Regions from separate parts of the Halomonas qinghailakensis genome, predicted to be linked through region 2. Evidence: predicted binding sites of a transcription regulator. Region 2 holds the regulator's gene; each other region holds the start of a gene.
The links. Region 2 encodes sigma-54, which starts transcription at its own class of promoters, with help from an activator protein. Its sites were predicted from a motif close to TGGCACNNNNNTTGCTNT; they were not measured.
Positions count from the first base shown of each region.

Region 1: glnL (nitrogen regulation protein NR(II)) is a predicted target of sigma-54. The motif match lies at 2,244-2,261, and genes of this name have one in related genera.
Region 3: urtA (urea ABC transporter substrate-binding protein) is a predicted target of sigma-54. The motif match lies at 6,120-6,137, and genes of this name have one in related genera.

Region 1 is NZ_CP096973.1:1,376,448-1,386,785, reverse strand. Features, by position in the region: gene glnA (glutamate--ammonia ligase) at 88-1,494, shown strand; gene M0220_RS06500 (DUF4124 domain-containing protein) at 1,592-2,125, shown strand; gene glnL (nitrogen regulation protein NR(II)) at 2,318-3,376, shown strand; gene glnG (nitrogen regulation protein NR(I)) at 3,373-4,803, shown strand; gene M0220_RS06485 (ChaN family lipoprotein) at 4,853-5,698, opposite strand; gene M0220_RS06480 (DUF6435 family protein) at 5,711-5,887, opposite strand; gene M0220_RS06475 (YqiA/YcfP family alpha/beta fold hydrolase) at 5,964-6,491, opposite strand; gene M0220_RS06470 (entericidin A/B family lipoprotein) at 6,510-6,644, opposite strand; gene M0220_RS06465 (phosphatase PAP2 family protein) at 7,558-8,097, opposite strand; gene M0220_RS06460 (glycosyltransferase family 4 protein) at 8,060-9,247, opposite strand; gene M0220_RS06455 (porin) at 9,683-10,338, shown strand, end outside.
Region 2 is NZ_CP096973.1:3,239,665-3,250,002, reverse strand. Features, by position in the region: gene mlaE (lipid asymmetry maintenance ABC transporter permease subunit MlaE) at 1-713, opposite strand, end outside; gene M0220_RS14745 (ABC transporter ATP-binding protein) at 714-1,535, opposite strand; gene M0220_RS14740 (KpsF/GutQ family sugar-phosphate isomerase) at 1,812-2,798, shown strand; gene M0220_RS14735 (KdsC family phosphatase) at 2,833-3,375, shown strand; gene lptC (LPS export ABC transporter periplasmic protein LptC) at 3,375-3,947, shown strand; gene lptA (lipopolysaccharide transport periplasmic protein LptA) at 3,956-4,459, shown strand; gene lptB (LPS export ABC transporter ATP-binding protein) at 4,539-5,264, shown strand; gene M0220_RS14715 (RNA polymerase factor sigma-54) at 5,370-6,785, shown strand; gene hpf (ribosome hibernation-promoting factor, HPF/YfiA family) at 6,884-7,192, shown strand; gene ptsN (PTS IIA-like nitrogen regulatory protein PtsN) at 7,197-7,667, shown strand; gene rapZ (RNase adapter RapZ) at 7,742-8,656, shown strand; gene M0220_RS14695 (HPr family phosphocarrier protein) at 8,717-8,986, shown strand; gene pmbA (metalloprotease PmbA) at 9,053-10,338, opposite strand, start outside.
Region 3 is NZ_CP096973.1:1,953,541-1,963,878, forward strand. Features, by position in the region: gene M0220_RS09240 (ATP-binding protein) at 121-1,806, shown strand; gene M0220_RS09245 (response regulator) at 1,839-2,570, shown strand; gene M0220_RS09250 (Bug family tripartite tricarboxylate transporter substrate binding protein) at 2,739-3,734, shown strand; gene M0220_RS09255 (tripartite tricarboxylate transporter TctB family protein) at 3,841-4,323, shown strand; gene M0220_RS09260 (tripartite tricarboxylate transporter permease) at 4,373-5,872, shown strand; gene urtA (urea ABC transporter substrate-binding protein) at 6,257-7,609, shown strand; gene urtB (urea ABC transporter permease subunit UrtB) at 7,711-9,324, shown strand; gene urtC (urea ABC transporter permease subunit UrtC) at 9,328-10,338, shown strand, end outside.

The sequences.
Region 1 (10,338 bases), 1.9 Mb from region 2:
CTACAACGATAGCCGGATTGTTGAATAACTCTTTTATCGGTAGCTTACTGTCACAAGCTTTAAGCCACGTTCATACCGGAGGACACTATGTCAGCCAAGACTCTCGCGCTAATCGAAGAACATGATGTTAAATGGGTAGACCTGCGTTTCACCGACACGCGCGGTAAAGAGCAGCACGTCACCGTTCCGGCACGGGACGTGAACGAAGAGTTTTTTGAAAACGGTCAAATGTTTGACGGTTCTTCTATTGAAGGCTGGAAAGGCATTAACGAATCCGACATGATTCTTCGTCCAGAAGATGGTACCGCTTTCCTTGACCCCTTCACTGAAGACGCTACCCTAATTTTGCGTTGCGATATTATCGAGCCTGCCACTATGCAGGGTTATGATCGCGACCCGCGTTCTATTGCCAAGCGCGCAGAAGCCTACCTGCAGTCCACCGGTCTGGGCGATACCGCCTTCTTTGGCCCAGAGCCTGAGTTCTTCATTTTTGACGAAGTACATTGGAAGTCTGACATTCAGGGTTCCATGTACAAAATTACGTCCGACGAAGGTGCCTGGGCGACCAGTAACCAAGTGGAAGGCGGCAACTTGGGTCACCGTCCGCGGGTTAAAGGCGGCTACTTCCCGGTTCCCCCGGTCGACAGTTTCCACGATATTCGTGGTGCGATGTGTAACACCCTGGAAGCGATTGGCCAGACCGTAGAAGTTCATCACCACGAAGTTGCTAACGCAGGTCAGAACGAAATCGGTGTTAAATTCAACACGTTGGTGAAGAAGGCTGACGAAGTTCAGGAAATGAAGTACGTGATCCACAACGTGGCCCACGCTTACGGTAAGACCGCTACGTTTATGCCGAAGCCACTTGTTGGCGATAACGGCTCTGGTATGCACGTACACCAGTCGTTCTGGAAAGATGGTCAAAACCAGTTCGCGGGTGACGAATACGCGGGTCTTTCTGAAATGGCGCTTTACTACATTGGTGGCGTTATCAAGCACGCCCGTGCACTAAACGCTTTCACCAACGCATCGACTAACTCGTACAAGCGTTTGGTACCAGGTTTCGAAGCACCGGTTATGCTGGCCTACAGTGCTCGTAACCGTTCCGCTTCTATTCGTATTCCTTACACTGCTAGCCCGAAAGGTAAGCGTGTAGAGACTCGTTTCCCTGATCCGACGGCTAACCCTTACCTAGCGTTCTCTGCCTTGTTGATGGCAGGTATCGACGGTATTAAAAACAAGATTCATCCTGGCGATGCCATGGATAAAAACTTGTATGACCTGCCGCCGGAAGAAGGCAAGTCTGTACCAACCGTTGCCAACAGCCTAGACCAAGCGCTGGAAGCACTCGATGCAGACCGCGCGTTCTTGACCGAAGGTGGCGTGTTCACCGACGAGATGATTGATGCTTACATTGAACTCAAAATGGAAGAAGTGGAGCGCATTCGCATGACCACTCACCCCATCGAGTTTGATATGTACTACAGCTGCTAATAACGGCTGCTAACATCACCTTTGCGGTGTGATTAGCCTGAAAACCCCGCCTCGGCGGGGTTTTTTTATGGTAGCAAACTGAGAAGGTGTGCCAGTAATGACGAGGAATTTACGTTTGCAACATAAAATGTGTTTATCCACAGGGGCTACGCTACTGCTGTGCTTGTGGGTAAGCGCTGCGCAGTCACAAACGGTGTACCGCGTGGTGGATGAACAAGGCAAAGTGACCTTTACCGATAACCCTGAACGCGGTGGCGAAGTGCTAACGCTGGCGCCTTTGCCTGGTGTTTCCACGTCCCTGCCTCCCGTTGCGACTTCATCCCGTCGACAGGGATATCCTGGTCAGCCGTTTATGCCCTATGACCGTTTTGCGATTGAGCTACCCCAGGCAGAGGCGTCGCTTCAGAACGACCATACCGCGGTAGTTGTGGATGTTGTTCCACCGCTTCGCGAAGATCATCGAATTCAACTGCTGGTGAACGGTGAGATAAGTCAGTCGGCACTGCACAGTGATGCTTTCTGGCTTGCTGGTTTAGCCGCTGGCCAACATCAGCTACAGGCAGAGTTGCTAGACAGTGATGGGCGCGTTCAGCACCGCACTGATCCGGTGAGTATTTTTATTGTTGATTAACTATGCGCACTATAATGGTGCGTTGAGTGGTGCGATTATCGTAGGGTTTGCGCTATAACGACTCGCTACGCCACTGCCCCTTGCTCATTAGCCGTGCAAATGGCCATTTGTGCTTAATTGGCGCGCTTTTTGCAGTTTCTCTTTCATACGCTCGATAACACTATTTTTTACAGCGACGCTTCAGGATACGCCATGTACCAGCGCTTACTTGAACATCTCACCACCGCAGTCTTGCTGCTAGACGGTGAACTCCGCGTTCGCTGGATGAACCCAGCTGCAGAAGCGTTGTTAGCGGTGAGTTTTAGCCGTGTCCAGGGCATTAGTTTAGATACGCTGCTAGGGGGCGATGAGAGTATTGACGATGTCCTCGCCAAGGCGCGGGATGCCTTTCATCCCTATACCCAGCGAGAAGCACGCATTACGCCGCTGAACAGCGAGCCTTTAACGGTGGACTACACGGTGACACCGCTTTCAGCCGATGAGCTGCTGTTAGAGGTAGAACCACGGGACCGGCTGATGCAGATCTCCCGCGAAGAAGCGCTGACCACTCGGCAAGAGACTATCAAAGTGCTGGCTCGAGGTTTGGCCCATGAAGTTAAAAATCCGCTAGGCGGGATTCGCGGTGCTGCTCAGTTGTTAGAACGTGACCTGGACGACCCGGCGCTGCGCGAATTTACCCATATTATTGTTGAAGAGGTCGACCGCCTGAGAGATTTGGTCGATTCCATGTTGGGTCCCAATCGCATCGTCAAACATGAGCCGGTCAATATTCATAAGGTGTTAGAGCGGGTGCGGGCACTGCTGATTGCCGAGCATCCGCATGTTGAGATTCGACGTGATTATGACCCGAGTTTGCCGGACCTTTCCGGCGATGAATCTCAAATGATCCAAGCCTTATTAAATGTGGCGCGCAATGCCGTGCAGGCCATGAGCGATGCAGGGACTCCCTCGCCGGAACTTACGCTTCGCACCCGCGCGCGCCGCCAATTTACGTTGGGTGCCGAACGTCATCGTTTAGTCAGTGAAGTAGGGGTGATTGATAACGGCCCTGGCATACCTGAAACGTTACGTGAAACGCTTTTCTATCCCATGGTTTCTGGGCGCGCTGAAGGTAGCGGCCTGGGGCTATCGATTGCTCAGTCGATTTTGCACCAACATCAAGGATTGATCGAATGCGACTCACGCCCTGGACATACCGAATTTCGTTTACTGATTCCATTGGTTATTAATTGCACCGGAGAAGCGTCATGACTGAGGCGACACAAACCGATGTTGCACGAGTGGTTATTGTCGATGATGACCGCGCCATCCGTTGGGTATTAGAGCGGGCTTTAGCGCAGCCAGACCTGGACGTTGAATGTATTGAACGTGCCGATACCGCGCTGGAGCGGTTGTTAGAAAATCCCCCCGATGTGCTCGTCACGGACATTCGCATGCCTGGCATTGATGGGCTTGATTTGATGTCTCGGGTACGTGATGCCCATCCAGATCTGCCTGTCATTGTGATGACTGCGCATTCAGATCTCGACAGCGCCGTGGCGTCTTATCAAGGGGGAGCATTTGAATACTTGCCTAAACCCTTTGATGTGGACGAAGCGCTGGCCCTGGTACGCCGTGCGGTAGCTCATGCCAGAGAGCGTCAGCGCCCAGTCAGCGTGCCGGAAGGGTTGAGTGCTGAGATTATTGGTGAAGCGCCGGCCATGCAGGAAGTGTTTCGCGCGATCGGAAGGCTTTCTCATTCCCACATCACGGTATTAATTAACGGCGAGTCTGGCACCGGTAAAGAGCGGGTGGCGCAGGCGTTGCACCAGCATAGCCCCCGGGCAGGTAAGCCGTTTATCGCGCTAAATATGGCAGCGATCCCCCGTGATCTGATTGAGTCTGAGCTGTTTGGCCATGAGAAGGGGGCGTTTACCGGGGCGGCGCAGCAGCGCCAAGGTCGCTTTGAACAGGCTAACGGTGGGACGCTGTTTCTGGATGAAATTGGTGACATGCCCGCTGAGACCCAAACGCGTTTGCTGCGCGTGTTAGCCGACGGTGAATTTTATCGCGTGGGCGGACACACCCCCGTTAAGGTCGATGTGCGTATTATTGCCGCGACTCACCAGAACCTGGAGTCGTTAGTTGACGACGGCCGGTTTCGGGAAGACTTGTTCCACCGTTTAAACGTGATTCGTGTGCATTTGCCACGCCTTGCCGAGCGCCGCGAAGATATCCCACGCTTAACACGTCATTTTTTGGCAGAAGCAGCCAAAGAGTTATCGACAGACATTAAGGTGCTCACCCCCGATGCTGAAACGCACCTTACCCGCCTTCCTTGGCCGGGCAATGTACGCCAGTTAGAAAATATTTGCCGCTGGTTGACGGTAATGGCGTCTGGTCGTGAGATTCTGGTGGAGGACCTGCCTCCCGAGTTGCGCTCTGTCACTGCCTCTGACAGCAGCGCGCATGGCGATTGGCGTTCCGCGTTTAGGGATTGGGCGGATCATGCGCTTGCGGAAGGTCACACCCACTTATTGGAAGAAGCCGTGCCGGATTTTGAACGTATTCTAATTGAAACGGCGCTGAAGCATACCGGTGGCCGCAAAGGGGAAGCCGCTGAATTGCTTGGTTGGGGGCGTAATACCCTTACCCGTAAGCTAAAAACGCTACTGCCTGCGCTGGCAGATGATGCCTAACCGACCATTTTTCTAGCAAACACCCTGTTAGCAACCAATCTGCCAGCGGTTACTCCGCCGTTGGCAGTACAAAAACCGCATCTGCTAATTCAGGGTTGGGTGGCTCACAGGCCTCTGTTGACCAGGGCAGTAAGCTAAACGTGTGGTCTACCCCTAACCCAGTGAGCTGGTGTGGCACACCATCGTGGTAAATGACATGGCCTAGGCCCATTAAGCCAACGGCAAGTGCGCCTTCTGTGGCGGCATTCGCTAGCCCCTCGGCCATGGCGACATCCCAGCTAAGCTGAGCCTGTACAAATCGATTTAGCATGGCGGGGTCGTCGCCCATGGCATGCTGATCAAATACCTCCTTTAAACGCTTTTCATAGCGATCGCTGGGGGGCAACGGTGCAGGAATATAGTGGCGCTGTTCGGCAGGCACATTAGTGAACCCCTCACTAGACAAGCGCTGGCGGAGCTCAGGGGTAATGTTTAGCGCAATCAGAGGGATGTTGTGAAGGCGGGCAAAATGAAATATAGGGAGATAAAGATTGGCATCAAACCTCCAGGTTTCTTCCCAGTGGGACTGTGCTAGCAGTTCTTCTTCGGTCAATAAACCGGCCACCCAATCATCAAGAACATCTTGCACTCCTCTGGGCAACATTTCTAACCCAATGACCATATCATCACGCAATCCATGAAGCCCCGCCAGGGTGTGCAGCTGCCAACGGTGGTGGTCAGCTGCGTCATGCTGCTCGCCTAGAAGCACCACCTGATGCTGTGATGCCTGGGTTAAAATAGCACTGTTGGCAACGCTGTTTTGCGATTGCCACCATTGGCCAGGCGATGGGCAGCTGGCGTGTGCAGACAAAGGCAACCAGCTAAAAGCGACGGCAGCAATGACACGATGGCGCATGGGCGATTTATCCTAGCGTTCTTCTGCTTTTAGGCGATTAATCTCAGCTAAAATTGCTTCTGCTTCTTCCGTTAGTGTGGCGTTAGCTCGCATGTCACCATTGCGTGAAGCTTCCATGGCTGCTTGTAGCTTGCGTTCGTAATCTTGCTGTAGCTTTTTCTTGGGGTCGCGCTTAAATAAACCAAACATGAGCACTCTCCTTATGTGTGTACATCATTTGTATAGTTTTATTTGGCTCATGTCGACTATTTGTTGTAACGCGTTGTTAGTGAGAGGGCAGAGGTGAAGCACACTGGGCTAGGAAATGCTCGAAATCGGTAAGTATCGTTTCCAGGCTGTTATGAAGGCGATGGTCATCATCAAGCAGGCGTAACGACAGGCGTTGACTTTGGGCATGTTCAATAACAGGGCCAGGTGGCACGACGTCATCTCTCCATCCATGAATAATATGCGTGTGGGCTGCCTGCAATGTGAGTGAGGTTTGTGGGTAGTTTGGCAGGCCAAGTGCCGGGGCTAGCAAAAAGCAGCCCAGCACGGGTTCGTGAGCACTTACTGCTGCACTTAACCATCCGCCAAGACTGGAGCCTGCCATCACGCAGTTAGCTAACGAATCGTTTCGATCGGCGATCACATTGAGCAAATATTGTAAGCGCTCCTGAGGCGCTGCTATGCCGCGGTAGTCTATGACCACGGCTTCACAGTCATGGCGCTGTTCAGCGACTCTTTTTAAAGCTTGTACTTTCAGGGCGTTAGGCCCGCTTTCCAAACCATGTGATAGATAGACGGTCATCATTGTCATCAGTTGCAACCCTTAACTACTTGCAGAGCGCTGAATAGCCTCGCCGCCGCGCTCAATGTCTTCGCCTGCACCGCGAATGGTATTACAGCCACTGATGCTCACTAGAGTCACTATTATTAATAAAAGGGTAGCCAGTGTACGTTTCATCAAATGATTCCTCAGCAGGTGGGGCGTGCAATAAGCAGTGCTGTACGCTGTTATTTAAAATAATCGCTGAGCGCTATTGGTGCCACAGGTTTCCCTATGGATTGTGTCAACTGACAATGCGATTTTGTCGCATGTGTCAGTTTTAGCCATAAAATTGCGACATATCGAACCGTGACTGGCATGGCTTGTTTCCCTATAAACAATTGTTAATAAAGTAACTTTTTCATATTTATGATTTTTGGCCTATTATCTGCAAAGTTATGAGTAGACAACTTATAAGTAACCTTAAATTTAAAAACTAAGCTATCGTTATTGCTATTTGTTATTACTACTTAAGCTCAAGTCTAGTCGCAATCAGTAAACAGCGTGAGCAGGCTGATAGGTAACTAAGGAAGGCATGGAGCCATATCAGTGAAAGGACATGAAAGGACAGTCAGCCTGCTCACCCTTATCAGTGTAAGGAAACGCTGATCATCACCGCCAGGGAGTGGTAATGATGCAAAACGACCATCTCGTGAAAGCGAGGTGGTTTTTTTGCGTTAATTAAAGGTTGTTAACATTTTGATTTTATTGAATATTAGGTGTTGTCTATTTTTTTGAGTAGCTTTTGTACCCAATAGGCAGGACATTTTGGTCTATCCTCATGTTTAAACCAAAATTCAGCGGTTAGAAAACGTCAACGCAGCAGCCGCAAACTTCCAGGGACAAGCGCTATGGCGATGGTATTGATGTTATGCATGTTTGTGCTGTTTCTAGGGTTTTCGGGGGTCGGCCTTTATATGATGTTTAAAACATCCTTTATGACCACATTAGAGGATCGTGACGATTTGCCTCCCGATATGTAAGTGAAGAAGAAACAACGATAATTAGACAATAATGTCAAAAACCACCTTCGCTCGCGTTGGTGGTTTTTTTATCCCATCCAATAAAGGCTGAGCAGCGCGAAGCCGTAGCCCATGGCAGCGCCAGCAATGACATCGCTGACATAGTGCAACCCAAGCCCTACCCGTGAAACAGCGATCAGTAAACTAAGCGGAATCACAATGGGAAGCAGCCAGGGGGTATGGGCGGCCACTAGCACGCTAAACATTACCGCATGCATAGTATGACCGCTGGGGAAACTGTATTTATCCCGAGCAGGCTCGCCACAGTGGACGCCGCCTAAGTAGGTGATGAACGGACGTTCACGACACATCCGCGTTTTTACCAATTTATAAATAGCGACTGCGAATAGTGCGATGGCGCTGTACTGCATGATGCGCCAAGCGCCGTTAGGTTGTAACCAGGGCTGTGCGGCGATTAATAGCACCCAGACAGGCCAGTCTCCTAGTTTACTGGCCGTTTGCAGCGTTAGCCGCCAGGGGCGATAAAGCGTTAAGTGTGTTACTCGCTGGCAAAGCTGCCATTCCAGTACATCAAGACGATCGAATACGACAAGCGGACGCGGACGCATGGTGGGTCTCCTGGGCGTTTTGTAAGTAGCGTAAAAACTGCTCTGCGATTCCCGACCAGCTTTGCTCTAACGCGCGTAGGCGGGCGATTCTTCCAAGGCGAGCGTAGTCTGCAGGGTGCTGGCATAACGCGACGGCAGCCTGCTGAAAGGCAAGCGGCTCGTCAGTTGGAACGGTGATGCCGTTATGCCCACTTTGAATTAGCTCAGCGCTGGCAGCATGGTGATAAGCCACGACTGCCAATCCGCTGGCCATGGCTTCGGTTACCACATTCCCCCAGGTTTCCGATTGAGAAGGGAAAATAAACATATCGGCACTGGCATAGTGACGTGCTAGTGCTTGTTTATTGATAAAGCCGGTGAAGTGGGCATCTGGCAACGCGTTTTGTAACTGAGCGCGGCCGGGGCCATCACCAACAATTACCTGAGCCATATCGGGGCGCACGTCGCTCATGGCCTGCAGCGTTTCTTGTAGCAATGCCAGGTTCTTTTCTGGTGCTAAGCGACCCACGTATAGGGCAACCGGTTGATGTTCGCTAACACCCCACTGCTTGCGTAGAGCATCGTCACGGTGGACGGGTGAAAATTTATCGCCATCGATACCTCGTGAGAGCACCTGTACATCGTGAATACCCTGACCGCGCAGTGCTTCGACCTGCTGTTGAGTAGGCACTAGGGTAAGGTCGCAACCGTTATGAAAGTAGCGTAAATAGCGCCGTGTGGCGGCAGCTAGCCAGGGGACTCCATAATCATGGCAGTAGTGGTCAAAGTTAGTATGCCAACCAGCCACCAGTGGAATATTTAATTGGTGTGCCGCCTGGCGAGCGACCCAGCCTAACGGGCCTTGGGTCGCCAAGTAAATTGAATCAGGCCGTTGCTGCTGCCAAAAGCGGCGTAATTTGGCGGGACTGGCAAGCCCAATCTGCACGTCGTTATAACCGGGTAACGCGAAGCGCCGTACCTGAAGTTCTTGAGACGGCTCTTGAGCTAACCCTTGAGTAACCTTGCTGGCGATACCAGGCACCTTAGGGATGGGACGAATAACATCCACGGTTACCCCCAACCGGGTGAGCTCACGACATAGCCTATTCAGGGTATGCGCGACACCGTTGATTTCTGGTGACCAGGTTTCGCTAACGATACAGAGCCGCATGAGCGATTCATCCCTTTATCTATCACGTTGTAGCCACTATGCGCAGCGACAGTGACACTGCCAAGACAGCCTAGTGAACAAGGGATGACAAGGGGGGATGACAAGGGGGATGCCAAGTGTTTTAGCAGGTCAGTATGTTGGTCTGGCTACTTATTCTTAGCTTTCAGAAAAATAACTAAAAAATAAAACTTTAAGAAGAATGACACATAGAGCCTTTAAAGTGATCGATGACAAGGTAAGCATATCCTAAACAGTGCCTTCGCAATGCGCAGTTAAAGGTTAAATAAAAATACATTGGTAATAAGATTCTTGTTTTTCTGAAGGGGTTATGATCAGAAAAAACGAATACATCTTGTCATTTAAAATCTACTGAAACTAGATCTACTGAAAATATAAGTGCTTATAAAAAGCGCTAACGACTTTATGGGATCAATCATGTTTAAAAAAACGGCACTTGCTCTGGCGGTCAGTGGTTTATTAGGTGCTTCTGCAGCCCAAGCGGCAGTAGTGTATGACCAAGATGGTACAAAGCTAGACATCTATGGCCGCATCGCCATGGGGTTTGAAGGCGGCGGTGAAAAAGATGGCGTTGATAACGGTGAAGAGTTCCGTAATTTCGGTTCTCGTTTGCGCTTTACGGCAGGCCATCAAATCAACGCGGATCTGCGTGCGTTTGCTCGAGTAGAATGGCGCTTTACCGGGGATGAGCGCAGTCGTCCAGGCTTTGATGAAGTACGTAATAGCTACCTTGGCCTCGAAAGTAAGCAGTACGGTACGTTTATGGCCGGTAACTATAATAGTTACTACGATAACTACGTCATGACACCGTTCGATGTTTACATCGAGCGCGGTTATGAATTCGCCGGTGGTGGCCTACAGGCACGTGGTGACTCGATTGGCTATAAAACACCTGAAATCAATGGTTTTCAGGCGGTTTTCTCAGCGAAACACTTTTCTGAGCGTGGGCTTACTGAAGCACAGCAGTCTAGCGAAGGCAGTGTGATCGCTACACAGGGTGGCATCGTTTACGCGACTGGCCCTGTTCGCTTAGCGCTTGGTTACGTAGAAGACACCGTTCGTGGCGGTGGCAA
Region 2 (10,338 bases):
CGTGAAATACCTTCAGATGTTGGCACTAAGTCATACCCTTGAAACACCGCAATCCAGGTAACGACCACTGCGAACACAAGGCTTTTGATGATTCCATTACCGATATCATCAACAAATGAAACGCTAGCCTGCATATTGCTCCAATAAGAGCCTTCGAAAACGCCTAACCACTCCACACCTACTAAATAGCCCCCCCAAATGCCCACCACGCTAAATCCAACGGTAAGAATAGGTAGTGCGATAAAACCAGCCCATAAGCGGGGAGCTACGACCCTGCGCAGTGGGTCAACACCGATCATTTCCATGCTTGTCAGCTGCTCGGTCGCCTTCATAAGACCAATTTCTGCCGTTAAAGCAGAGCCAGCGCGCCCGGCAAACAGAAGCGCAGCGACCACCGGTGCCAATTCACGCAATAGTGAAAGCGCCACCATTTGACCAAGCGCCTGTTCTGCACCGAAGTCAACCAAAATGGTGTAACCCTGGAGGGCAAGCACCATGCCAATAAACAGCCCCGATACCAAGACAATCGCAAGCGACAAAACACCAACAAAATGCACTTGGCGTAGCCATAATAACCAGCCTTCCCGCGAGGGAACCCCTACTGCAGACTGCGCCAAGAAGATACCTGCACGTCCTAACGACTCCAAGGCATCACATCCTTTTCGCCCAAGCCGAACAACATGCGAGATAGCATGTTTAATGTTTGATTGCATTTAGCGCACCTTCCCTGCAGAGGCTTGGCCTAGAATATCGTGGTAGAGGGTCTCAGCTGGGTAATGAAACGGTACGGGGCCATCAGGCTCACCGTGAATAAACTGACTCACCCGCGGGTCTTGGTTTGTATCTAAAGTGCGTGGCGTGCCAGAAGCAACCACCTGTCCATCGGCTATTAAGTACAGGTAATCCGCAATACTAAGAGTCTCTTTGATATCGTGTGAAACGATCACTGACGTAAGTGACAACGCCTGATTAAGCCGTTTAATAAGCTGGACAAGCACACCCATTGAAATAGGATCTTGGCCGACAAAAGGCTCATCATACAAGATTAGCTCTGGGTCAAGCGCTACCGCACGTGCCAAAGCCACACGTCTTGCCATCCCCCCCGAAAGCTCAGCAGGCGATAAGTGCCTTGCCCCGCGCAACCCCACCGCTTGCAACTTGAGAAGCACAAGATCGCGAATCATAGTATCTGGCAAATTGGTATGCACTCGAAGCGGAAACGCGACATTTTCATACACATCAAGGTCTGAAAATAACGCACCACTCTGAAACAACATTCCCATGCGCTTACGAAGACTGAAGAGGGCTTTACGTGACAGGCGGTGCACGTCTTGACCATCGATTAACACTCGCCCTCGGTCGGGTGTTAACTGGCCACCAATCAGCTTTAAAAGGGTCGTTTTACCTGTACCACTTGGCCCCATAATAGCGGTCACTTGGCCACGCGAAATCGTCATATTGATTCCGCGAAAAATATCATGCTCTCCTCGCGAGAAGTACAAATCTTCAATTTCTATGAAGGGAACATCTGTCATGGGCTGGCTGGCCTTGATGATCGTCTTGCCGTGACAGCACTAGCATAAGCTGGTCGCCTGCAAGCGAGATAGTTTAAAAAAACAGTTAATCTGAAAAACAGATAGTTTAAAAAACAGTGTTTTCGAAATATTATCGAACATCGTAACTTAACGCTACTCACAGTAACAGATTCACTCATTGTGGCTATTCTTGTCAGGACAGTGCGCGCATCCCCTACAATCTGCGCCGAGATGTTATTCTTACTGTTTTAACGCTAATGAAAAAGAGACCACCTTATGCGCCAGCCACTATCGACCCCTAGCCCACTGCGTGAAAGTGCGCTGCGCACCTTACAAATTGAGCAGGCAGCCATTGGTGGGCTACAAGCCAAACTTGATGAACATTTTGACCACGCTTGCGAGCTGATTCTTGCCTGCCATGGCCGTGTTGTCGTGACTGGCATGGGTAAGTCAGGTCATATTGCGGGGAAATTAGCAGCTACATTGGCAAGTACCGGTACGCCTGCTTTTTTTGTACACCCAGGCGAAGCCAGTCACGGCGATCTCGGCATGATTACCCGGGCGGATGTCGTATTAGCACTCTCCAACTCTGGTGAAACAGCAGAAGTTACCGCGCTACTGCCGCTACTGAAACGCTTAGGCACTCCTCTTGTTAGTATGACCGGCCGCCCTGGCTCAACATTGGCTAAACATGCGGATGCACACCTCAATAGTGGCGTTGAGCGCGAAGCCTGCCCTCTCGACCTAGCGCCAACAAGTTCAACCACTGCAGCACTTGCCTTAGGCGACGCTTTGGCTGTTGCGTTATTGGAAGCACGCGGATTTACCGCTGAGGATTTTGCACTTTCACATCCAGGAGGTAGCCTGGGCAAACGTTTGCTCCTTCGCGTTAAAGATTTGATGCACAACGGGACACGCCTCCCCCAAGTGGCACTAGGCAGCCCCTTGCGTGATGCACTTATAGAAATCACCCGGCAAGGCCTGGGCTTTACCTGTGTAGTGGATAGTGAGGGGCGTCTTGCGGGCGTCTATACCGACGGTGACTTACGCCGAACGCTGGATCAGTTTCATGACCTGCGTGACGTCATCGTCGATGATGTTATGACGCGCCCTGGAAAACGTATTGGACCCGATATATTGGCGGCTGAAGCCGTTCGCATTATGGAAGATAGTCGAATTACCGCACTCGCAGTTGTGGATGATCAGCAGCGTCCCATTGGTGCGCTGCATATGCACGACCTACTTGCTAGCGGCGTTATATAACCATCTTTTTAAACGTTAATAATAGGGAGGCTATATGGCCCTACCTGAAGCACTACAAGACCGGATTCGCCGCGTAAAACTACTGGCGATTGATGTTGACGGCGTACTTACTGATGGCCGCCTCTACTTTCAAGCGGATGGCATCGAAATCAAAGCGTTTCATACCCAAGACGGTCACGGTCTCAAGCTATTGAAGCGCGTAGGTATCCATGTTGCCTTAATTACCGGGCGGGATTCACCTATGGTCAGCCAACGTGCCGCTTCTTTGGGCATTACGCATGTATATCAAGGGTGTGAGGATAAACTCACTACGCTACGCGCGCTTTGCCAACGCCTAGATATCACACTAGAGCATGTTGCTTATTGTGGCGATGACCTGCCAGACCTTGCACCGATGAAACGCTCAGGCGTTGGCATCACTGTCCCTAATGCCCCTGATTATATGCATACCCATGCTGACTGGATCACTGATCGGCTTGGCGGCCACGGTGCTGTGCGTGAAATCTGCGATAATTTACTGATGTCTCAAGGTCATTGGGACGCTGTGTTAGATACGTATTTACACGGTCAATCGTAATGCGCTTTTGGGTTAGGAAACGGTTTTGGATTACCACGCTTGTGGTGGTGCTGGGGGGTGTACTTGCCTGGATAGACCCGCGTGGATATAAAGACCAATCGTTTAATCCCGATGCGAGGGCTCAAGAGCCAGGTCACGTACTTGAAAATGCGGAAATGACACTATTTGGTGACACAGGCACCATTCAGCAATCGCTAATGACGCCACGCTTAGTGCACACCCCGCAGACAGCGATGACTGATGTTACCTCTCCCATAGCGACACTCTTTGATAGTGAAGAACGCCAATGGCTGGCTACAGCTGAGACAGGTACCCTAAATACGGATACACAGGCACTCACATTAGCCGGCTCTGCCCAGCTGCTCTCACCTGATGAGGGCTGGCAGCTCAATACAGAGTTATTACATTATAATGGCGTCACGCGTCATGCCTGGAGCGATTCCAAAACAGTGCTACAGCAACCGCCTCAGCGCCTTGACGCATCACGCATGGATATATGGCTAGATGATAGCCAGATTCGCTTAACCAATAACGTGCGCGGCACTCATCCGCCTGCCACTCGTTCTCCGTAGGAGCCGCAATGAACGCTCTCATTCGTACAGCACTCTTCACCATTGCGCTACCCCTCTCTGCGGCAGCGCTACCGGTCATGGCACAAAGCCAAGCCCCTGTAGAAGTAGAAGCTGACCGGTTAGATCTAGACCAACGAGCGGGCACCGCCGTGTATTTTGGGAATGTCGATATTCGGCAGGGCAATATGCAGCTGCGCGGCAATCGCGTTGAAATCCAGCGCAATGATGCTGGCGAACTATCGCGCGCCGTGGCAACCGGTGAGCGAGCCTATATACGCAACCAACCCGAAGGTCAGGCTAGCCCGATGGAAGGCTGGGCAAAGCGGATTATCTATCATGTGGCCGAACGCCGAGTAGAACTGATTGATCAAGCCGAACTTACCCAGCAAACAGATCGTTTTCAGGGCGGCCGATTAGAGTATTTCATTGACCAAGGCGTGGTTCAGGCCCGCTCTGACGTGAGTGGCGGTGAGCCACAACGTATCCGAATGACGCTTCAGCCAGAACAATAGGGAGCGCCCAGTGGCGACAAATAGCGCAGAGCCAGCACCTCAGACCACATCATCAAAACCAACATTCGAAGAGGCGCCGATAAAAACACTCTATGCCCATCACTTAGCCAAAAGCTATAAACGCCGTCGCGTGGTTAAGGACATAAATTTAGAGATCTCTCAAGGCAGCGTCGTCGGTTTGCTTGGCCCTAACGGCGCAGGCAAAACAACATCGTTTTATATGATTGTCGGCCTAGTAAAGTCTGATGCAGGAAAAGTAGGCATTGATGGGCTTGATTTAACGCATGCTCCTATGCACGAGCGCGCCATGGCAGGGATTGGCTATCTGCCTCAAGAAGCCTCTATTTTTCGCAAACTATCCGTTGCCGATAACATCATGGCAATCTTGGAGACTCGTAAAGCACTTGATCACAGCGCCCGCGAACAACGTCTTGAGACGCTACTGGAAGATTTTCATATCACCCACATTCGCGACAATTTAGGTATGAGCCTTTCAGGTGGAGAGCGTAGACGTGTTGAGATTGCTCGCTCCCTCGCAACAGAACCTGCCTTTATTTTGCTTGACGAGCCGTTCGCTGGCGTCGATCCGATCTCAGTAGGCGACATTAAAGCAATTATCCGAGCACTTAAAAAACGTCATATAGGCGTATTGATTACTGACCACAATGTGCGAGAAACGCTGGATATTTGCGATATCGCCTATATTGTTGGCGACGGTCACATCATCGCTAGCGGCCCGCCACAAGAAATTCTCAACAACCAAAAGGTAAGAGATGTTTATTTAGGTGCTGATTTTCGCCTGTAAACAACCACCTGCCTGAAAAATTGTGTCTGTGGCATGCTTATTGCACTTGCACCAAACCATAACTCGCACTAGGGTGGAGCTTTCTGATAAACGAGTGGTTCTCAGATGGTCATGAAAGCTTCTCTTCAATTGCGTATCGGCACACAGCTGACCATGACACCCCAGCTGCAGCAGGCGATTGCCCTGCTGCAGCTATCAACATTGGACCTTCGTCAAGAAATTCAGCAAGCACTTGATGCCAACCCAATGCTTGAGCAGGAAGACGAATTCGGCGAACAGGCTGTTAGTGAACCCCAGGAAACGGAATGGTCCGACAGCATTCCTAACGAACTCTCCACTGATAGTGACTGGTCAGACACTTATCAGGATCTAGGCAACCATAGCAGCGGCGGCGAGGGGCCTGATTTTGAACGTCAAGCCGCTGGTCAAAGCTTACATGGCCACCTACTTTGGCAGCTCGCCATGACGGATTTCTCCTCTCGCGACCATGCCATCGCAGAAAGCCTTATAGATGCTCTGGATGCTAATGGCTATCTAACTCAGCCCCTCAATGACATCCGCGAGGGGCTTAAGGCCCAAGGTCATGAAGGGCTTAGCCAGCGTGAAGTTGAAACAACCTTACTGCGTCTTCAACAGTTTGAACCCACCGGCGTATTTGCTCGTGATCTGCGCGAATGTTTAATGTTGCAGCTCGCCTCACTACCGGAAGATACACCGCTGCTTATGCCTGCCAAGAGGCTAGTGCGTCAATTTCTTGAAGCGCTCGGTAAGGATGATGTGCGTTTGTTAAAGCGACGTTTAAGCTTGGGTGATGATCAGCTAGATGATGTAATTCGTTTGATCCGCAGCCTTGATCCTCGCCCAGGCAGCGCATTTGGAGACACCGATGACAGCTATGTAACGCCAGACCTAGTGGTTCGCCATGACAACGAAGGCTGGCACCTGGAACTAAACCCAGAAGCACTGCCACGACTGCGTATTCAGCCTGACTACGCAAGTCTTATCAAACGGGCTGACAAAAGCCAGGATAACCAGTTTTTAAAGGAGCACCTTCAGGAAGCGCGCTGGCTAATCAAGAGCCTCTCAAGCCGAAACGATACGCTACTGCGTGTTGGCCGAGAAATTATCGCTCGCCAGATAGGCTTTCTGGAACACGGCGAAGAAGCTATGAAGCCGTTAATTTTAGCGGATATCGCAGACGCTGTGGAAATGCATGAATCTACTATTTCCAGGGTCACCACCCAGAAATATATCCATACCCCGCGCGGCGTATTTGAACTCAAATACTTCTTTTCCAGCCAAGTGAGCGGGCAAGACGGAGGTGACAGCCACTCTAGCACCGCCATCCGTGCACGAATCAAAAAACTGGTGCAAGATGAACCGCCTGGCAAACCTCTCTCAGACAGCCGTCTTGTATCGCTTTTGGAAGAGGGAGGCATTAATGTAGCGAGGCGTACAGTGGCCAAATATCGCGAGTCGATGGGCATTCCTTCTTCCAGCGAACGTCGCCGCTTACGCTGATAAAACAGCGCTAAAGAGACAAAGTCTGTTTAAGGGCTTTGCAATAGCGCAAAAAGGGTTACAATCGAAGAACAGTCCGACGGATAAGGAGCACGTCAATGCAAGTAAATATCACTGGTCATCACGTAGAACTGACTGACGCCTTGCGTGACTATGTTAATGAAAAGCTGGAACGCGTTGAGCGCCATTACGACAATATTACTACCGTACAAGTGACCTTATCTGTTGAAAAGGAGCGCCAGCAAGCTGCCTGCACGCTGCATGCTGCCGGTGCAGACCTACACGCAGAAGCATTAGATAATGACATGTATGCAGCCATTGATGCGCTAGCAGACAAAATTGATCGTCAACTCGTTAAACATAAGGAAAAAGCACAAGCTCGCGCCCAAGGCGCAGGCGTGCGTTAATTCAATGACGTTGGAAACTATCCTCCCCCCAGAGCGCGTTCTCTATGACGTTCCTGGGGGCAGTAAAAAGAGGGTGCTGGAGTTTTTCAGCACCTTCATTGCACAAAACATCCCAAGTTTAGACAGCCAAGAAGTGTTTAGCCGTCTTATTGGACGCGAACGCCTAGGAAGCACAGGAATAGGCAACGGAGTTGCTATTCCTCATGCACGTAGCCCTCATTGCAGCTCGCCCATCGCTGGCTTTTTAAAGCTTGCTGAGCCGGTAGATTTTGATGCTATTGATGGTGATCCAGTCGATCTTGTATTCGTGCTATTGGTGCCTGAAGAGGCAGACGACACCCACTTAGCATTATTAGGTCAAGTGGCGTCTATTATGAATAACGTCGACACACGTCAACAACTGCGTAAATCCACAAGCCAGCGTGAGCTTTTAGAACTCATCACAGCGAAAATACGCGAGCAGCCTGTTACCTAGATGGCCCACCGCTAAGCACTACACGCTAAACTAACGTTTATCCCCATTTTGATTGGCATGCCAAGAGAAAATCTATGCAACTGGTGATCATTAGCGGCCGTTCAGGGTCCGGTAAATCTATCGCCTTACAAGCGTTAGAAGATCTTGGCTATTACGCCATCGATAACTTACCTGCCATGCTACTTGGCTCCCTAGTAGATGAACTGCGTGAGCAAGGAGAGCGCACTCAGCTAGCGGTCAGCATTGATGCTCGCAATCTACCAGCAGCTTTACAGCAATTGCCGACAATGCTCGAGGCTTTACGCCAGAAAAGCATTCACTTTCAAGTTATCTATCTCACTACGGATGCTCGCATACTTCTTGAACGCTATTCTGCTACGCGGCGGCGACACCCGCTAACCCGGGATAGTGATATGACGTTAGAAGAAGCAATTGATAAAGAAGAAGAAACCCTGCTCGACATTCGAGATCTCGCAGACCTAATGATCGACACCTCTCGCTTATCGGTTCACGATTTGCGACGCCGAATAACAGATCAGGTTGCCCAGCAGCGAGAAGATAGACTTACCCTTACGTTTGAATCGTTTGGCTACAAACGCGGCGTGCCGCTCGATGCAGATCTAGTCTTTGACGTGCGCTGTCTACCAAACCCCTACTGGGATCCTACGTTACGCCAATATACTGGGCGCGATGCTAAAATCGTTACTTTCCTAAGTGGTTATTCCATAGTGGAAGAGATGAGTAATGATATTCAGGTATGGTTGGAAAAGTGGTTGCCTGCCTATCAAAATAGCCAGCGTAGCTATATGACGATTGCCATTGGCTGCACCGGTGGGCAGCACCGCTCTGTTTACATGGTAGAAGACTTAGCGCAAAAGCTAGTTAGGCACACAGGCGAGGTTCAACTCCGCCATCGTGAACTAGGGTTGCAGTACACCCTAAGTGAAACGTTGCCTTTTGCGCCCACATCTTCAACCAGCGAAACATAAGCACAACAGCAATAACTAACGCCTTTTCTTAACGACCCCACTCGGCAAAAAGGAACCAGAGTGCCTGAAAGAACGTTAACACTCACTAACCAGCGCGGTCTTCATGCCCGTGCAGCGACGAAACTCGTCAAGTGTGGCCAACAATTTTCGGCCAATATTCACGTCTACAAACAACAGCAGATGGCAGATGCCGCTAACATTATGTCACTGCTGATGCTGGCCGCCCCCTGCGGCACCGAGTTGAGAATACATGCTGAAGGAGACGACGCCGAACAAGCATTAGAAGCTATAGAAGCGTTGTTCGACGCGCGTTTTGATGAAGAGCAATAATGTCAGGTAACATCTACTGCAAGTAATTCGCCACACAGCTGGCTTCATTAGTTGTTAAGCTTGTTACTAGCTACCCGCAATGGTCATTGCATCAATTAGCCAGCTACCCGTGTGAATGCTGCCACGGGTGTCTGTGTCATCGCCAACGGCCACTAAGCCCGCAAACATGCTATTCAAGTTACTAGCGATAGTGAACTCCTCGACAGGATGCTGCACTTCGCCGTTTTCAATCCAGAAGCCTGCGGCACCTCGTGAGTAATCACCTGTTACGCCGTTAACCCCCTGCCCCATTAGTTCAGTCACCCAAATGCCACGACCCATCTGTTTTAGCAAATCATCCCGGGACGTTAGCGGTGCTAGTAAACGTAAATTGCGCGCCCCGCCTGCATTGCCCGTGGATTGCATTCCCAAGCGCCGCGCACTGTAAGCAGACAACATATAACTTGCCACCGTACCTTGCTCAATAAAGCGGTTATTGCGCGTTTGAACGCCTTCTGCGTCAAACGGCGAACTAGCTGACGCTCCCACTTCCATAGGCCGCTCTTCTAAGCCAAACCAGTTTGGGAATAGCGAGCTACCTAAACGGTCACATAAGAAAGAGGATTCACGATAAAGTGCCCCGCCTGCCAATGCCCCCATCAAGTGGCCTATCAAACCGCTAGAAAGTGACGGATCAAACAGTACTGGGAAAGTACCTGTTGGCGGCCGTTGAGCGCCTAACCGACGTAGAGTGCGTGACGCCGCTTCGCGGCCCACCTCCTCAGGTTCTCGAAGCATGGCAGGATTTCGCGCTGACGTGTAATCATAATCACGCTGCATACCCTTCTCATCTTGGGCAATCAACATACAGGAGAGTGAATGACTGCTGCCCTTCTGGGTGCCCAGAAAACCATGGCTATTAGCATAAACACGAACGCCTTCGCCACTCGATAGTGAGGCACCTTCTGACTGATGAATACCCGCTACGTCACGCCCGGCTTTTTCACACGCTAGCGCCAGATCAATGGCCTCATCTGTTGTTAACGCCCAGGGATAGTGCACTTTAAGATCAGGTAGATCAGTGGCCATTAGCGCTGCATCCGCCAAACCAGCGGCAGGGTCCTCCCCCGTATAACGGGCAATGGCTAAGGCTTTTTCTACGGTCGCTTTAATTGACGCGCTGCTGGCGTCGGTAGACGAGGCACTGCCCTTGCGCTGACCAACGTATAGCGTAATGGCAATTCCCTGGTCGCGTGAAAGCTCGACAGTTTCTACTTCACCAAGACGTACGCTTACTCCAAGGCCTTGATCTACACTGGCGCCTACTTCAGCAGCATCTGCGCCTAATTTTTTTGCCAGCGCCAGCGCTTCTT
Region 3 (10,338 bases), 1.3 Mb from region 2:
TATATCGATAAAAATAAATTCAGTGACTGCTAAATAAGTAAGCAGGCGAAAAAGTACAGTGGCTAACGCCACTTGGCGCTGCATGCCATAATGACGCTGTCGCGCCTAGTGAGTTCCTTTATGACCGCCCCACGCCCCCGTACGTTGGCTGAATTACAGCGCTGGCGCCGTACTCGCGCTAAACGCCGCTGGTATAAGCGCAGTTTTCGCTTGCAAGTTATGCTGCTGGTCGGCCTGCTGTTGGCTGGCATGCTGCTTGCTCAGGGTACCTACCTGAATCACCGTAAAGCAGAGATTATTACCCAGCAAATGGGTGAACGGGCATTGGCAGTGGCCAAGACCGTTGCGGGGATGCCGCACATTATTAATGCTTTCTCGACACCCAACCCCTCGCTGATTATTCAGCCGCTTGCTGAGCGAGTTCGCCAGGAAACCGGTGCCCGCTATGTGGTGGTCGGTAATGCCCAATCGATTCGCTACTCGCACCCAGTGCCTGAGCGTATTGGTCAGCCCATGGTGGGAGGGGATAACGATCAGGCGCTAATTTACGGTCAGTCATACGTATCGGAAGCTACTGGAACGCTAGGGACTGCCATGCGTGGTAAAACCCCTATCTGGGATGAAGAAGGCAATATCATTGGGGTGGTTTCAGTGGGCTTCATGCTAGAGCGGGTTGATATGGATGTGGCCCGCTATACCAGCTTAGGGTGGGCGCTGGTGGCGCTGATGATTTTGCTTGGTTTTGCAGGGGCGTATTGGCTATCGCAGCATCTTAAAAAGGTCATACTTGGTTTAGAGCCCTACGAAATAGCGCGCTTAGCCATGGAAAAAGAGGCGATTTTACAATCCATCCATGAAGGTATTCTAGCCGTTAACCGCGATGGCCAGATCACCTTAGTCAATCAGCAGGCGCGACGATTTCTAGGGCTACCCGATGAACAGGTCTTACTGGGTCAGCCAATTCGAGAGGTAGTGCCCAACTCGCGCTTGATTGAGGTGCTAAAGCACGGCGAGCAGGAATTTGACCAAGAAATGTGGCTGGGTGACCATCCTGTGGTGGCTAACCGTGTGCCCATTTTGCACGAAGGCGAAATTGAAGGTGCCGTTGCTACGTTTCGCAGTCGCCGTGAAATTATTGATCTTTCCCATGCACTTACCCAGGCAAGCCGTGATGTCGATATCCTGCGTGCTCAGGCCCACGAGTTTTCCAACAAACTTTACACCATTTCTGGCCTGTTGCAGCTTAACCGCGTTGACGAGGCGCTAGCGCTGATTCATCACGAAACCGAACGTGCCCAAGCGCAAATGAGCTTTTTAATGCGCCACGTGGCTGACGCGGTATTAAGCGGTACGCTGCTGGGTAAATTGACGCGAGCCAGAGAGCTGGGGGTAGCGCTGGAAATTGATGAACAGAGCTCGCTCTCCTGCCCGCTGACGGTCACTGGGCAAGAGGTCATGATGAGCGTTGTGGGCAATTTACTGGATAATGCCTGCCATGCTGCACTTAATGGCCCAAACAGTGATACCCCTAAAGTCCGGCTGTTCTTCACGGATTTGGGTGAGCAGTTGTTGATTGAGGTAGAAGATAACGGCCCAGGCGTCCCGGGTGAGCATGCACAATCAATTTTTCAAGAAGGATTTTCGACCAAAACCGGCAAGCATCGTGGTATTGGTTTAGCCTTGGTCGCGCGGTTGTGCCGTCAATATGGTGGTGAGGTGACTCTGGAAGAGAGCGAATTAGGCGGTGCGTGTTTTATTGCCGTGTTGGATCGCTCGCTTTGTGACCAAGTCACCGCGATGTCCTAATCATAATAACGATGCCAGTAAGAGGAATAACTATGTCTACGGCGCAATACGGTATTTTGGTCGTCGAAGACGATTTTCGCATTGCCGATATTCATAAGGTTTTTATTGAGCAGAGCGACGGTTTTTATGTGGTGGGGATGGCACGCAACGGCAGCGAAGCAAAAGCGCTGATGGCCGAGCATGCCGATGCTATCCAACTGATTTTATTGGATGCGTATTTGCCTGATGTGGAAGGTTTGGAACTGTTATGGGCGATTCGCCGCGACTATGTGCATGTGGATATCGTCATGGTAACCGCCGCCCGCGAGGTGGAAACTATCAGCGAAGCGTTGCGTGGTGGTGTATTTGATTATTTGATTAAACCGATTGAAGCGACGCGTATGACGCAAATGCTGACGCGTTTTCGTCGCGAGCGAGAGGCATTGGCGAATAGGGCTGAAATGAGTCAAGACGAGCTGGACCAGGTGCTCGCACGGCTGCAGCCAGGCGAGCCTCAGCGGCTAGCAGCGCAGACGTTGCCTAAGGGCATAGATCGCTTAACGCTGCGTCGTGTGGTGGACTCTCTGGCAGCCGAACAGGATTCCCAAACGGCGATGCAGGTAGCGCAGGCAATGGGTGCAAGTCGCTCAACAGCGCGGCGTTACTTGGAGTTCTTAGTGGCTGAGCAGGCGGTTAACGCCGAAATTGGCTATGGGGATGTTGGCCGTCCCGAACGGCGTTATCGGCTGCTGGAGTCTTCCTCAACCTGGCTGGAATCACTGTAAACGTGCCGTGATAAGCAGGCGGTGAACAAAATGAACAAAACGCACAAAAAGCACATTTTGTTATTAATCATCATAAGCTTGTTGTAGTAGAGGACAGTCTTTTAACGTTCATTGCGTAACCACACAAATATACGTTCGTAACAAAACAAACACCTGTGGAGAACGCCCATGAACACGCTTCCTCTTAAGCGCTTTGCCGTGCTTGCTTTACCCATGGCTGTCCTCGCCATGACGACGTCTGCCAATGCCCAAGAGTGGACCCCTAGCCGTTCGATCGAATTTGTTGCCCCTGCTAACCCCGGTGGCGGTTGGGATACGCTTGTGCGCACCATGTCCCGCGTTATTCAACAAGAAGCGTTGGCCGACGAAAGCTTTGCAGCCATTAACGTGCCTGGCGGCGGCGGTGCAGTAGCTTGGGCTCAAGTAGCTCGTGACAGCGGCAATCCGCATAAACTTTTTGCTACCAGTCCGCCGATGATTTTAGTACCCCTGGCAGGCGCCTCGCGTTACGACCACACCGATTTCACCCCGATAGCGCGTATTAATACCGACTATTCAATCATTTTGGTGGCGGCAGATTCTGAGTACCAAACTCTGGATGACCTTTTCACGGCGCTGAAAGAGAACCCTAGTCTTAGCGTGGGGGGTGGTAGCGCACCGGGTTCCATGGACCACATTTCGGTGGCTGGCCTTGCTTCTGCAGCGGGTATGGAAGCCTCCGCGGTCAATTACATCCCCTTCTCGGGTGGTGGTGATGCTATGACCAACCTAATGGGCGGCCATATTGAGGCGGTGATTGGCGGTGCTGGTGAAGCAGTAGGTCAGCTAGGCGAAGGTAGCCAGCTGCGCGCCTTGGGCGTTTCTTCTGAAGAACGTTTGGGTGGCGGTCTAGCCGAAGTTCCTACCTACCAAGAACAGGGTTTTGACTACACCTTCGACATTTGGCGTGGCGTAATGGGTGCGCCGGAAATGCCTGACGAAGCGGTTGAATATTACGAGACGCTCTTCGCCGAGATGCTCGAAACTGAGGCATGGCGCGAAGCAAGCGACCAGCTTGGCTGGATTGATGCCTACCAGGATAGTGACGCCTTCGCTACTTTCCTGGATGAGCAACAAGAGCAGTTCAGCAGTGTGTTGACCGACCTGGGGCTAATGCGCCAGTAAGCGCTCGTCCCAAAGGCTCCCCCGGTGGCAGCTTGCCACCGGGATCATCCGTCTGAAACCGCAAGGGTCTTGCTATTTAGCAATGACATCTTCGGAGAGCTTTCCCATGACTCGATTCAATATCAACCAATGGCTAGCGCTTGTGTTGGCGTTAGTGGCGGCTGCCTATCTGGCAATGGCCTGGCAAATTCCAAACTTTCCGCTGCCCCGCCCAGTGGATTCTGATCTGTTTCCAAAAGTGTTAGGTGTTTCCCTGCTATTGCTGTCGGCGTGCTTATTTTTTGAGCGTCCTGGTCCTATTGCGGGTGTCGATCAGATTGATCAAACCGAAACCCAGGGGCCGTTGTTGCTTACGCCTTGGGCGCGGGTGATTGTCACCGCCATCGCTATCGCAGCGTATGCGTTATTACTCGTGCCGCTGGGCTTTGTGCTGGCTTCGACGCTGCTGTGCGTTGGCCTAACCGCTTACTACGGCTACCGCCGCCATGGGGTCAATCTGGCAACATCGCTTGGGGTGGTGCTGGCGCTGTATCTGACCATGACGCGGGTAATGGATGTTTACCTACCCACTGGCGTGCTGCCGTTTTAACCAAGCCGCGCTTGCCCACTGTTAGCGGGTTTAAAAGAGAGACACTCCCATGGATGCCTTTAACAATCTAATGTATGGCTTTGGCATCGCGCTTGAGCCTATCAATATCGCTTACGTCTTTGCCGGCGTTTTTGCTGGCACTATTATCGGCATGTTGCCCGGCCTTGGGCCGATTAGCGCGCTGGCGCTGATGATTCCAATTACCTTCGCTATGGAGCCTTCTTCAGGACTGATTTTGATGGCCGGGGTGTATTACGGTGCTATTTTTGGCGGCTCCACCTCGTCTATTTTGCTTAATGCCCCTGGTGTAGCAGGAACGGTAGCCACCTCGTTTGACGGCTATCCGATGGCCAAACAAGGGTTGGCAGGTAAGGCGCTGGCGATTGCCGCTTACTCCTCCTTCGTTGGCGGTACCATCTCGGTTGTTTTCTTGATGTTGATTGCGCCACTGCTCTCCAAAGTGGCGGTGAGCTTTGGCCCTGCTGAATACTTCGCACTGATGGTACTGGGGCTAACGGCGGTTGTGTCGTTATCCGATAAGTCGCTGGTCAAAGGGTTAATTGCGGCTGTGATTGGGGTAATGATCTCGATCATCGGGATTGATATGCAAACCGGCACCGAGCGCTTTACCTTTGGCTCTATTCACCTGCTCGACGGAGTCGACTTTCTTGTCGTCGCGCTGGGTATCTTCGCGTTAGCCGAAGTGTTTTACATGCTACTGCGCGGTGGCGGTGGTAAAGAAGCGCCGCGTAATGCCATTGGTTCGTTGAAGTTGACCCGCAGTGAAGTGAAGCAGATTGCCGGGCCGGTTAGCCGCAGTTCAGTCTTGGGCTTCTTCACCGGTGTTCTACCGGGCGCAGGTGCGACCATCGGCTCATTTCTGGGTTACAGCATGGAAAAACGCATTGCCAAAGACGGCGATACGTTTGGTAAAGGCAACATCAAAGGCGTTGCTGCCCCGGAAGCGGCGAATAATGCGGCGTGTACCGGTTCGTTTGTACCGCTGTTAACCTTGGGTGTGCCGGGTTCAGGCACCACCGCTGTACTGCTTGGCGCACTGCTGGTGATGGGGGTTAATCCTGGCCCGATGATGCTCGAACAGCGCCCGGATGTGTTCTGGGGCGTGGTCGCCAGTATGTACATTGGCAATATCTTCTTGCTGGTGCTTAACCTACCGTTGATTCCGTTGATCGCCAAAATTCTCGATCTGCCCAAGCCGTTGCTGCTGTCACTGATTTTGATCTTCTGCATGATCGGTGTTTACGGCATGAGCTTCAGCGTATTCGACTTATTGCTGCTGCTTGGTTTTGGCTTGGTTGGCCTAGGGATGCGCTTGTTCGGTTTCCCCGCTGCGCCGCTGATTCTGGCACTAATTTTAGGCAACATCATGGAAGAGTCCATGCGTCGCGCGTTACAGATCTCCGGTGGTGATTGGATGACCTTTATCGACAAGCCGATTTCCCTATCGTTGCTGGTTATCGCTGTGCTGTCGCTTGGTTTGCCACTGCTGAAAAAGCGCCGCACTAAGCGTTTGAATACCGCTGAATAGAACACCGACATGCGTGTAAAGCGCCCTAGGGTTTCCTAGGGCGCTTTTTTTATGAAAAAAATGGGTGAAATAAATAGGCGCGTGAGATGGAAGGCGCTCTATTGGTGCGAGGTGCCGTTGTGGTGCATAAACAGCGTGCATTTTTTGAATATTGGCGCGCCACGATAGTGCGATGCCTGTAGATTGGGCTGCTTTTTTTAAAGCTAACCGTTTGATTTTATTTTTTTTAATGTTTCTTTTTGTAGTGTGGCGCAAACCTTGCAAAAGCTAGGAGCTAGTGGATGCACCAAGCCCCGTAATGGCCGTACCCACGTTACATAACGGGAGTCCTTGGCCGCGAAGCTCAAATAACGAGCCCCGCCATAGGGGCGCAAGGAGGTTCAAGTGACCACATTGCAGCGCAAGACACACCCTCGTATCGTTGGCCGTTTCGCCACTGCCTTAATTGCCGCCGCTGTTATGGGTGCCAGTGCCCAGGCTATCGCTCAAGATGACGATCCGATCAAGGTCGGTATTCTCCACTCGCTTTCAGGCACCATGGCGATTAGTGAGTCAGCTCTGAAAGATACCGTTGAAATGCTCATTGAGCAGCAGAATGAAGCGGGTGGCCTCCTTGGACGCCAGCTTGAAGCGGTTGTTGTTGATCCAGCCTCTAACTGGCCGCTATTTGCTGAACGCGCTAGAGAGCTTCTAGCGCAAGAAGAGGTCGACGTCATCTTTGGTAACTGGACTTCCGTTTCCCGTAAGGCGGTACTGCCGGTAGTGGAAGAACTTAACGGCCTGCTGTTCTACCCGGTGCAGTATGAAGGTGAAGAGTCCTCTGAAAACGTCTTCTATACCGGTGCTGCGCCAAACCAACAGGCCATTCCTGCGGTGGAATACCTGATCAATCAAGTGGGCATTGAACGTTTTGCACTGATAGGTACCGACTACGTTTATCCACGTACCACCAACCGTATTTTAGAAGCGTTCTTGAAAGATGAGCATGGTGTGTCTGAAGAAGACATCATGGTCAACTACACGCCGTTTGGCCACTCCGATTGGCAGAACATCGTGGCGGAACTGCGCCGCTTCGGTGAAGAGGGCAAACCAACAGCGGTGATCTCAACCATTAACGGTGATGCCAACGTTCCGTTCTATCGCGAACTTGCCAACCAAGGCATTGATGCCGCTGATATTCCGGTCATTGCCTTCTCGGTGGGTGAGCAGGAGCTTTCCGGTATCGATACGGCCCCGCTGGTCGGCCACTTAGCGGCGTGGAACTACTTTATGAGTGTGGATACCGACGCTAACTATGACTTTATCGACGCATGGATTGAATACACCGGCGACGAAGAAGCGGTCACCAATGACCCCATGGAAGCGCACTACATTGGTTTCAACATGTGGGCCGAAGCGGTGCGTAAAGCAGGAACTACCGACGTGGATGCGGTGAAAGACGCGATTATCGGCGTCACCGTACCTAACCTGTCCGGCGGCTATGCGGCGATGATGCCCAACCATCACATCACCAAGCCAGTACTGATTGGTGAAGTTCAAGACAACGGCCAGTTCGATATCGTCTGGCAAACGCCTTCTACGGTGGCGGGCGATGCGTGGTCTGACTACTTACCTGGCTCTCGTGATTTGATTGCCGATTGGCGCAAACCCATGGAGTGCGGCAACTTCAACGTGGTGAACGGCTCGTGTGGTGGTAGCACCGCAGCAGAAGAAGCCGAAGCGGCCCTCGCTGAGTAAAAGAAGATCCCTCGCTGCTTGGCTAAACGTTGAGTGGTGGGGGAGCACGCTACCTCCCTTTTTTAGATCACTGTTTCTAATATAACCAAAGGAAGAACCCCATGAGGCGTTTCCTTTCCTTCGGGTTGCTGTGCCTGCTGTTGTTAAGCATCACAGTCACCGCCCAGGCACAAACAAGCGCTGTTGTTGATGCTGACGATGCCGCTGCGCTTGAGCTACTTGAAGCGCTGGATGTACGCTCCTTTCCTGCAAAAGGTGAGGCGATTACCGCAATTGTACAAAGCGACGACGAACGCGCTCGTGACTGGCTGCAGGCGTTGCTAGATGGCCGCTTACAGCGCACTGACGACGGTCGTTTTGTTGTGGTGCTCGATAACCGTGGCCGCGACTGGCCGGTGGCCGATGCGTTAACTAACGAGCCGCTTGGCGAGATGTCTCGTCGCGATCTGGATCGTATCGGAATTAATAACAATTTGCGCAACCAGCTACGCAGCGCTATTGCCGTGGTTGATCTGTATTCACCCGATGTAGAGCGCCGCCGCACTTCCGCTGACCGCTTACTTGGTGAAGTAGACGGCGAACTGGCCGAAGCGCTAGCGCCACTGATTGCTGAAGCTGATGATGAGTACGTGCGTACTCGCTTAACTCAAGCAGTGGCAATTTATCGTACCGAACAGGGAGAGATGGCCGGTATAGACGCGCTTACGGGTAGCCTTCACCCACGCGCCCGCGTGGCGCTAAGTCGCGCAGCGAATAGTGACGATCCGGTGATAGCCAACGCCGCTGCTGGGGCGTTGGCAGGTATCGAACAGCAGCTGAAAATTAATCGTGGTCTGGAAACGCTCTATTTCGGTCTTTCGCTTGGCTCGGTACTGGTGTTAGCAGCGATTGGCCTGGCCATTACCTTTGGTGTGATGGGGGTCATTAATATGGCCCACGGCGAGCTGATCATGCTGGGCGCTTATACCACTTGGATGATGCAGCAACTGTTGCCCGGCCAGCCTGGATTGGCGCTAATTCTATCGATTCCTGCAGGCTTTTTAGTGGCCGCGCTTGTGGGCATTGCCATTGAGCGGGGTGTCATTCAATTCCTGAAGGGGCGCCCGTTGGAAACGTTGCTGGCGACGTTCGGTATTAGCCTGATTTTACAGCAGCTGGTGCGAACGGTGATTTCACCGCTAAACCGTACGGTCATAACGCCAGAGTGGATGAGCGGCTCCTTAGTGATTAACGATGCACTGTCGCTGACCCTTAACCGTATGTTTGTACTCGGGTTTGCACTAGTGGTGTTTGCCGCGCTGATGTTGATTATGCGCCGCACGCGCCTAGGGCTTGAAGTGCGCGCGGTGACCCAAAATCGTGCCATGGCACGCTCTATGGGTATCCGTGCCACCCGGGTCGATATTATGACCTTCGCGTTAGGGTCTGGCGTCGCAGGCTTGGCAGGCGTTGCGTTATCACAGCTGACCAATGTCGGCCCCAACCTGGGCCAGAACTACATTATTGATTCCTTCATGGTCGTCGTTTTCGGTGGCGTGGGTAATCTTTGGGGCACCTTGGTGGCGGGGCTTTCCCTGGGCATTATTAACCAAGTGCTGGAGCCCTGGGCAGGTGCGGTGCTGGCCAAGATTATTGTCCTGGTGTTCATCATTCTGTTTATTCAAAAACGCCCGCGTGGACTCTTCCCGCAGAAGGGCCGGGCTGCGGAGGGCTAACCTATGATGACGCAATCATCTTCAAGCCAGTTTTGGCTAACTCGCCCGTTTAGTGAGCGAGCCACGCAGATCTTTCTTGGCGTGCTGTTTGCCGCCCTGTTGATCGTGACAGTACTGCATCTCGCAGTACCTCAAGGTCACCCGCTACATGTCAATGCTTACACCGTGAACCTGTTCGGCAAGTACTTAAGCTATGCGCTACTGGCAGTGGCGGTGGATTTGGTATGGGGCTATTTAGGCATTCTGAGCCTGGGTCACGGGGCGTTTTTTGCCATTGGCGGTTATGCCATGGGCATGTACCTGATGCGCCAGATCGGTGACCGCGGTACATATGGCGACCCGGTACTACCGGATTTTATGGTGTTTCTCAGTTGGGACAGCCTGCCGTGGTACTGGCTTGGCTTTGATATGGCCTGGTTTGCGTTTGCTATGGTGCTGTTAGCCCCTGGGTTATTGGCCTTGGTATTCGGTTTTTTGGCCTTTCGATCGCGGGTCACTGGGGTGTATCTATCGATTATTACCCAGGCGCTGACCTTTGCCCTGATGCTGGCGTTCTTCCGCAATGAGATGGGCTTTGGTGGCAACAACGGTTTAACCGATTTTCGCGAGCTGCTGGGCTTCAACCTCCGCAGCAACGACACTCGCTTAGGTCTATTTATTGCCACCGGCGTTGCATTGGCACTGGGTTATATCCTGTGCCGAGCGATTGTTACCAGTAAATTAGGCCGGGTGTGTGTGGCAACCCGTGACGCCGAAGCCCGCACGCGGTTTATTGGCTATCGGGTCGAACGCTTCCAGCTATTTGTATTCGTAGTTTCCGCCATGCTGGCAGGCTTGGCTGGCGCGCTTTATGTTCCTCAGGTAGGGATTATCAACCCCAGTGAGTTCTCGCCGATTTTCTCGATTGAAATTGTGCTGTGGGTGGCACTGGGTGGCCGTGCCACGCTTTATGGGGCGGTTATCGGTGCGATCTTAGTCAACTATGCCAAAACGATTTTTACGGGTGTAATGCCT